DNA from 2 places in the Shewanella sp. ENK2 genome. Region 1 is predicted to be linked to the other one. Evidence: predicted binding sites of a transcription regulator. Region 1 holds the regulator's gene; the other holds the start of a gene.
The links. The regulator sigma-54, encoded in region 1, starts transcription at its own class of promoters, with help from an activator protein. The targets are predictions, from matches to a motif close to GTTGGCACGNNNNTNGNNT.
Positions count from the first base shown of each region.

Region 2: a site for sigma-54 is predicted at 2,781-2,799, ahead of ACGEDC_RS02260 (flagellar assembly protein T N-terminal domain-containing protein). Genes of this name have one in related genera too.

Region 1 covers NZ_CP171406.1:1,239,834-1,244,361, reverse strand. Annotated here, with positions in the region: partial or broken gene mgtE (magnesium transporter) at 1-159, opposite strand, end outside; gene ACGEDC_RS05605 (HPr family phosphocarrier protein) at 504-776, opposite strand; gene rapZ (RNase adapter RapZ) at 779-1,624, opposite strand; gene ptsN (PTS IIA-like nitrogen regulatory protein PtsN) at 1,621-2,064, opposite strand; gene hpf (ribosome hibernation promoting factor) at 2,067-2,354, opposite strand; gene ACGEDC_RS05585 (RNA polymerase factor sigma-54) at 2,379-3,863, opposite strand; gene lptB (LPS export ABC transporter ATP-binding protein) at 4,068-4,528, opposite strand, start outside.
Region 2 covers NZ_CP171406.1:469,418-473,945, forward strand. Annotated here, with positions in the region: gene flgA (flagellar basal body P-ring formation chaperone FlgA) at 1-368, shown strand, start outside; gene flgM (flagellar biosynthesis anti-sigma factor FlgM) at 441-770, shown strand; gene ACGEDC_RS02245 (flagella synthesis protein FlgN) at 852-1,277, shown strand; gene ACGEDC_RS02250 (LPP20 family lipoprotein) at 1,427-1,885, opposite strand; gene ACGEDC_RS02255 (FlgO family outer membrane protein) at 1,882-2,589, opposite strand; gene ACGEDC_RS02260 (flagellar assembly protein T N-terminal domain-containing protein) at 2,886-4,067, shown strand; gene ACGEDC_RS02265 (6-hydroxymethylpterin diphosphokinase MptE-like protein) at 4,127-4,528, shown strand, end outside.

The DNA of each region.
Region 1 (4,528 bases):
GTGTTTTAGGGGAGATGACTCAAGAATGAGGGCGACATCAGAAGCGGCCATATCATGCAGCATATTGCGCACATGCACAAACATACCACTACCAAGTGCTTGGGTGAGCTGATTTAGGCGCTGTTCTGTAAGTTCGCTATCTATCACTTCGATACTCATTCGCCACTCCTCAAAAATTCGATTGCTAATATTAACTTAACAGTGTGTAAAGGGAGAAGCAGTTTCTAATATGGCGTTGAATGCCGTATAAAAAATAAGCAGGTTATGGTGTGGGTCATGACATTATTATAGTTAACTATCACTGTTTGTTGTTGATAATTTGCCGTTGATTGGTTTAATGCGCTTTGAGCAGCGCAAAAGCTTAGTTTAAGCGTATTCCCGAGTAGAATATGAGGTTAATAAAGCATGGCTGATAGCGGTTTGGAGTCGTAAATTTCAATGTTTTGCTAGTAAGTGATAACTAGCAACGAGTTAGCCTGAAAGCGTTAAATCATATAAAAGGATTAGCTTTCTTCGTCAAATTTGTCGTTAATCAGTTGGCAAACCGCATCTAGTGCTTGCTGTGCATCAGGACCTTCAGCCTGAACAGTAATCACTTTTCCTATACCACTTTCTAGCATTAATAAACCTAATACACTCGCTGCGCTGGCTTGTTTTTCACCTTGAATCAAGGTAATGCTGGCTTTAAATTCCGTAGCCAATATAGCTAATTTTGTTGCCGCTCGAGCATGAAGCCCAAGTTTATTACTGATGGTGATTTCTCTGGAGATATTCATCGTCACAGGTTGAGCTCTCGGTGACGAGCGCTAACTTGGTGTTTACTGTTACTGAAGCGCTGTGTGAGTTGATCTGCAATATAAACCGAGCGATGCTGTCCACCTGTGCAGCCAATCGCGATGGTAAGGTAACTGCGATTATTGCGCTCAAGGTGCGGCATCCAAGTATCAAATAAATTCTCAATCTGCCAGATGAACTTATTGACTAGGGGTTGTCTGCCTAAGAATTCTTGTACTGGTTGATCAAGACCCGTTAATGGTCTTAACTCTGGCTCCCAATGTGGGTTTGGCAAAAAGCGGACATCAAACATAAAGTCGGCTTCAGTAGGCATACCGTGCTTGAATCCAAATGATTCAAAGTGAATGACTAATTCTTTATCAACACTGCCCATAAGAATTTGTCGGACTTGATCGCTCAAATCGTAAATATTCAGCTGAGATGTGTCGATGTAGTGATCAACCATTTTGGCAATTGGTTCGAGCAATCGACCTTCAAGTTGAATCGCTTCTTGTAATGAGATTTGATTTTTTGACAGCGGGTGTAATCGACGTGTTTCACTGTATCGTTTAAGCAGTACTTGATCATTGGCATTTAAAAATAAACTAATGATAGTGGTATCGTCGGACAACAAAGCGATTTGCTGCTCTAATACTTTGCCTTGCTCTTCGATATTGCGCACATCAACACTGATGGCGACAAGTTCGTTATTTCCTTTTAGCTGCTCTAGTAGGCTGCCAATCAGTGGGAGAGGTAGGTTATCAACACAGTAATAACCTAAATCCTCTAACACTCTTAAAGCAACTGACTTACCTGAGCCCGATCGTCCTGATACGATGACAAGTTTCATGCAGTAATAACCTGATACAGTTCTGTAGCGTCATGACTCTTTCGAAGTCTTTTAAGGATGAGTTTATCGCTTAATTTCTCAGCCATACTTGATAACGTGCTTAAGTGTTGCTGACATTGCTCAGAAGGAACCAATAAGGCAAATAAAATGTCTACTGGCTTCTTATCAATAGCATCAAAGTCGATAGCTTCTTCACATTTGATCAAAATAGCGATCGGCGATTCAATGTCGTCTAAACGCCCATGTGGAATCGCAATGCCATTGCCGATACCTGTGCTACCCATTTTTTCACGTGCTATTAAACTTTCGAAAATAGCTTGTGAAGATAGAGTAGGGTACTGGTCAGCCATTAAATTGCTGATAAGTTCCAGTACCTTTTTCTTACTGCCCGGAGTGGCACAGGTAGTGCACGCCGGCTGCAGGATGGTGCGAAGTTCCATCGTTAGTGTTTAATTAACTTCTCTTTGTGTTTAATTACCTGACGGTCTAATTTGTCTATCAGGGCGTCAATTGCGACATACATATCTGCGTTTTGAGATACGGCAAAAACTTCACCTCCTTTGAGGTGCAATTTAGCTTCGGCAATCTGTTGTAACTTTTGTACATTGAGCACAACGTGAACATTATTGATCTGTTCGAAGTGACGTTCAAGCTTTGAAAATTTAGTTTGCACATACTCACGTAAAGATTGAGTAATTTCGATATGGTGTCCAGTCAGGTTAATTTGCATAGATCATCCTCCAATAACAAAGGCTTATAAGCTTTTGCGTTGGTTTGAGGGAGGGATGAGCATTGCTTCACGATATTTGGCGATCGTACGCCGAGCAACATTGATCCCTTGTTCAGCCAGTAGCGTCGCCATTTTACTATCGCTAAGTGGCTTTTTCTGGTTTTCTGCAGCGACCAGCTTTTTGATAAAGGCTCTGATTGCTGTAGATGAACACTCTCCGCCATCATCGGTACTTACGTGGCTAGAGAAGAAGTATTTTAGTTCAAAAAGGCCGCGAGGGGTGTGCATATATTTTTGAGTTGTAACCCGTGAGATGGTCGATTCATGCATCTCTACCGCTTCGGCAATATCATTTAAAACCATAGGCTTCATGGCTTCTTCGCCGAACTCAAAGAAACCTTGCTGGAATTGAACAATACAATTTGCCACTTTTAACAGGGTTTCATTGCGGCTTTCAATACTTTTAATAAACCATTTGGCTTCTTGTAAGTGACCGCGAATGAATTGGCTGTCAGCTTGATTGGCTGAGCCTTTTGCCATGGCGGCATATTGCTGATTTACGCCTATTTTAGGCATATTATCTGGGTTTAATTCTACGACCCAACGGCCATTCTTTTTAAACACTGTGACATCTGGGATGACGTACTCATCTTTGATTGGAGTAATTTGTAACCCTGGGCGAGGGTTCAGTGTTTGGATAAATTGAATCGCTTCGCGTAAATCATCTTCTTTAAGCTTGGTTTTACGCATTAGTAATCTGAAATCACGACCTGCTATTAAATCTAGGTGTTCAGATATCAGTAATTTTACATTTTCTATGCAAGGGATTTCGCTTGGGTATTGTCCCAATTGAATCATCAAACATTCGCTTAAATTTCTTGCAGCGACACCCACTGGATCAAAATGTTGTACACGCTTTAATACGGCTTCAACCTCATCAAGTTCAATATCCTCAAGACCGAGTGCATCGAGAATATCTTCTGTTGATTGAGTTAAGTAACCTCTATCATCAATTGCGTCGATGATGGCTGTCGCAATGGCGAGGTCATTTTCAGAAAATGGGGTTAAGTTTTTTTGCCATTCTAAATGTTCGTATAAACCTTCAGTCGTTTCACCTTGAAATGGCATATCGTCATCACGGCTTACAGCGCCAGAACCTGAGTTAGGAGAGGCGGTGTAGACTTCATCCCAAGTGGTATCCATTGGTAAGTCTTCAGGCATGGACTCTTTCGTAAGTGACTCTGTTGTATCGACTGATGAGGTGTCTTTTTCTACGCTGACTTGGCTGTTATCGCTAAAATCGGTGTCAGTTTGCTGAGTATTGTCTTTGACTGGTTCTTTTGCTTTGGCAAACTCATCCTCAAGCTCAAGAAGAGGATTTGAGTCAAGTGCTTGCTGAATTTCTTGCTGTAGCTCCAAAGAGGAAAGTTGCAATAAGCGAATGGCTTGTTGCAACTGCGGGGTCATTGTCAGGTGTTGACCCATTTTAAGTTGGAGTGAGGCTTTCATTTACCGCTTATCCCTAATTGAATTTCATCATCGCGACTACAATGTTATGGGTCTAGCACCTTTGTAAGTGTTAGCTAGACTTTAACCGAACTTGGGTTCTACTTTGCCAAAAATTAGCGTTAAGTTTTGAGTCTAGTGTATAACGCTAAAAAGTGGGACTGGTTGGCCGCGAAAATGCCATACTTGTACACTAAAGAATGCTAACTATAGCTTGAATTGCTCACCTAAGTATACTGACCTGACTTGCTGATTGTCTAAGATCTCAGCAGGTGTACCTTCAGCAATTAAATCTCCGTGGCTGACAATATACGCACGCTCACATACATCAAGTGTTTCACGGACATTATGGTCAGTAATCAATACTCCAAGACCACGATTTTTTAGTTGTTGAATAATTTTCTTAATATCTATCACAGAGATAGGATCAACACCCGCAAATGGTTCATCTAATAAAATAAACTTAGGATTGGCGGCTAAAGCGCGTGCTATTTCTACACGTCGACGTTCACCACCTGATAGAGCCATACCTTGGCTGTCACGAATATGGGTAATATTGAACTCTTCTAATAAGTGCTCTAATTCTTCGATTCGTTGCTCACTCGATAAGGTTTTGCGGGTTTGCAGCACTGCCATGATGTTATCGTGCACAGTGAGTTTTCTAAAAA
Region 2 (4,528 bases), 770 kb from region 1:
CCGTCGTCACCGCAATTGGCATCATTGAAAAAGGTGAGCTCATCACTCCTGAAGCCATCGAAATTAATTACGTTGACCAACACAGTATCCGAGGACAGTTTTTCTCAAACACAAGCAACATAATCGGCACCCGCTCTAAAAGACGTGTCGCAGCTAAAGCCCCATTGCTGAATAATAACCTATGTTTTGTCTGTAAGGGGGATTCGGTATCCATTTACGCAAAAACAAATAGCTTTGAAATAAAAACAGCTGGTGAAGCACTAAGAGATGGCAATATAGGCGATGCAATAAGAGTCAGAAATGCCAACTCAAACAGACGATTAGATGTCATTGTCACCGGAGTTGGCGAAGTTGAAGTTAGGATGTAAAATATTCCTAAAGTTTTTTCCAACAGGGTCGATAGCCTGTTAGGAAAACCATAAATTACGCTGGAGCCTAAAATGGCAATTGATATTAACAATCTTAAAACAGCATCACATACTCAGTTGCGTACTAATCGTGACTCAGGTGCTGCCCCAAAAGCTGCCGAGTCAGCTGGGCAACAGGCTGCACCTATTAAAAGTGATTCGGTCAGCATTACCTCGCAAGCACAGCAGCTGCAAGGAGCCCAAACTAACATGGCATCTTTACCTGAAATTGATCAAAGCAAAGTTGATGCAATAAAGTCAGCCATTTCAGAGGGACGTTATAAAGTCGACCCTGAAAAATTAGCGGCGAATATTGCAAGCTTTGAAGCTGACATGAGCGGACTAAATTTCGACCAAGAGTAGCGTCATACCTGCTCTTGGATAAACAATCATCATCGCATTACGCCTTGTCGTTATGATGTGGGTTTTTATAAAGAGTAAATTATGAATGAATTACTACAGCTGTTATCTTTTCAGCACGGCACTTTGTCGTCGCTGAAAAAACTTGTATCTGCAGAAAAGCAGGCCTTAGCAGATCAAGATGCCGACACCTTGCTAGCACTTGCACGCGAAAAAGTGGAGTGTTTGAATACGCTTCAACAAAATGATGAGAAATTAGCTAATCATCCTGATAAATCTTTGCTCAATTCAGAGCCTAAACTCATTGAGAAAGTCGCTGAAGCTAAAACCATTCTCGAAGAGTGTAAAGACATCAATAATCAAAATGCTAGCTTAATCGAACTGAATATCGCGAGCTTAAACCGCTTTTCTCAAGCCATGCAAATGAGTAGAAATGCCACCAGTTTAACTTATAACGACAAAGGCCGAACGTCGACAATTTCATCTTTAGGCCAAAACCTCAAAGCCTAAAACTAATATCGATTTAAGCCATGTAGTCAGTTCATCCAAGGTCAACTGCAATCTCTCCAATGGCAAATCAGAATCGCTAATGCTAATGCTAATGACAAACATAAAAAAACCGCCTTTATTGGCGGTTTTTATATCTGTCGGAATTTACATTAAAAGTATGTCACTTCTTTTACACGACGGGGGCGGTTTTGTTGCTGATAAAGATCCCACACCTGAGCAAAATCCAGCTCTAACTCAGTCACATACATATCACCCGCAGGATAGCTTTTAACTACTTTCGCGCCTTTAATCATTCCTGACACATTGGCAGAAACGGTTTCGTTATTGAGCATCCAGTCGCTCATTTGACTATGAGCATCAATCTGTTGACCATATACCTGCTCTGCTAATTCTCGATATGCCGCGATTTTTGACGCTTGCATGGCCATTAGAACTTTATGTGACTGCTCTTTCGCAGGCTGAGTCGCTAAAGGCGCATAACCAATTGCAGTTAACTTAGGGAACTGATCTGGCGCTTCTGTTTCCCATTGCACATATTTATCATTACTTGCACAACCACTTATCGAGATTGCCAATAATGAAACCAATAGAACAACTAACTTATTCATAATTTCGCTCCCAATACTACGGCATTACCTTGACCAGACGCTTCATGGCGAAAAAGCAATCCATCTTGAAAAATGACTTGATTTGAAGGTGATAAATAGCCAGGTAGACTATTCATATTCACAAAAGTTTGCACTGCTGACACCACCCGATTATTAGTCACGTTAACAATTCTTGCATTAAGAACTAAGCCCATTGGTGTGGTATCCATAGTCGAAACGACAACATGAGAGACAGGCAAATCAGACGGAAGTAACTTCCAATCTCGACTTAAAATAAACTCGCCCTGCTCAGTTGAACGTAATGCATTCGCCACGTTTAAATCGACCAAGTTAAATTCATGACTATGAAAAGCGGCAACAAAACCTTGCTGTAACTGTAAGCCTAAAGCATCCGTTTTGCTGTAATCACTGGTATTAACCGGAGTGGTTACAAGTAAAGGTTGGTCAGAGCGTAAACTGTCATTTTGTAATACCAATTCATTTACGACTTTTTCAGCCAATATATTCACATGTGATTTAGGGGCTAGACCGGCTTTAGTAATGTCATATTGTAAAGGCGCAGGCTGCACTTCAGGTTCATCACTAAACCAAAAGCTAGTTTCAATAGGCTTTTCTACATAAGCTAACTCATTTGTCGACACAGGCGGCTCGCTAGCGCAAGCAGCCGCTAGCAACGCAATGGGAAAAATGATTAAACGGCTCATGGCTTATTCCTTATTACAATGACGTCTCAGCATTGATGTGATGTTAGGTTCAGTAATGTTGCCGCTAACTGGCTTTAGGCCCAATCAGAGCACACATTAAACACACTATAGATAGTGTATCGACCACACATTCAAAACCTTTACCTTGAAATGAAGAATTTATCTCCATCTGTTCACTGCTAAAAGCTCATACAGGCATGGTTTTTGCTTTTATTATGATAATTAATTTAAGTCGTGCTAAACCGTCATAGAGTTGGCACCCTTTTTCTTCGATATTGTGAAAAGCGAACATGAACATGCCAAACGTTAGCTCTAAATATTTGACTATTATCATGCTGGTTATTCTTTCAGCTTGTTTCAGTCACTCTGTATTAGCGCAAAGAGTTGAAGTGTCAGGAAAAGCCAAAATTATTGACGGCAATATAGATAAAGCCCGCGAGGATGCGATTAATCAAGCATTAAACTATGCCAGCTTAAAAGCGGGTGTAAACTTTAATAGCCAGCAAAGTATTAATCAGGGCAACTTAACTCAAGATGCATTTCAAATAAAACGCATGGGTCAAGCTAACGATATTGAGCTCGTGTCTGAAATCATCAGCGCATCAGATATCACGGTTATGTTGCGGCTCAATCTTGAGTCTAAACCCCGAGCACAGCAATGCCACAGCCAACAATTAAAAGCGGCAATAATGATCCCTCAAGCCATCATGCGTGACCGCTCACAACTTCGATACGGACAACTTGCTAACTTTGAACAAGCTTTATCACAGCAGTTTGGCAATTTATTAAATAATGGCTCTGACTACAGTTTTGCTCGTATGCACGCCGAGGAGAAGCTTGACCATACCAACCAACTCATCAACTTCAAAGGCCAACGCATACCAAGCTGGCTTGGCGAAATAACCGACAGCCAATATATCTTACAACCTGAAATCCTGGATATTTCAATTGAGCCATACTCGAGTTCTTTATTTGGATTATGGGATGAGACACCTTTAAGGCAAATTAATTTACGGTTTACCATGTTCCATGGCATTAGTGGTGAAAAAGTGTGGAGCAAAGACTATCAAGCAGAAGCTGAGTGGGATTTTGAACGAGATGAAACCGTGTCACCTTCAACCCAACGGTTTTGGGGCTCAACTTATGGTCAAACTATGAATCAGCTTTTACAACAAAGCACTCAAGATATTGATAATTTACTAAATTGTCGACCTTTACTCGGTCAAATCGTTGCTAAGCAAGGTAATAGAATCATCATTAATTTAGGCCGTCGAAATAACGTCAAAATGGGTGATAGCTTCCAAATCGTGTTACAACAAAATATTCCTGATAGAGTGAATTTAATGCGAGCTGTTGCGACTAAAAATAGAGCCACGGTCACAATAGAACAAGTTTCAGAAGAAAGCGCCACAGCCTTACTAGAAGGTATTGAAAGCTCTGGCAACATACAGATCCAAGATATTGTGATTAAGATTTAAAAATCAGTGAACGTGAATCGATAAAACATATACCAATAAACAAGAAGGTTTTACTTACAATGGCTACATCACACTCAGTTTTTAATAATCAGTTCGCCATTAGTCAATTTGATGAGTACTACTTGCCCTGCATCAACAGGAATACCTTTGAAAAAGAAGACTCTATAACCGCTTTTAAAAAGAAGTATAAACACGATATTTTTAAGGAAGATACATTACACGTCATTCTAGGTCTCGATTCTGGCTTATTGGTTAATTATATTCTTGAGTCTCCACAGGTAGCAGGAAGTAAATACATTTTTGTAGAGCTACCAGAAGTCATGTCGATGTTAAATATTGATATACCAGAGGAGCAGCAACACTACCTTAAAGTGCTAAGTCTTGAAGAACTTAATGAACATATAGAATCGGGCGAAGATGATTTATTCCTTATAAAAGATCAAATCGCCATTACACTCTCA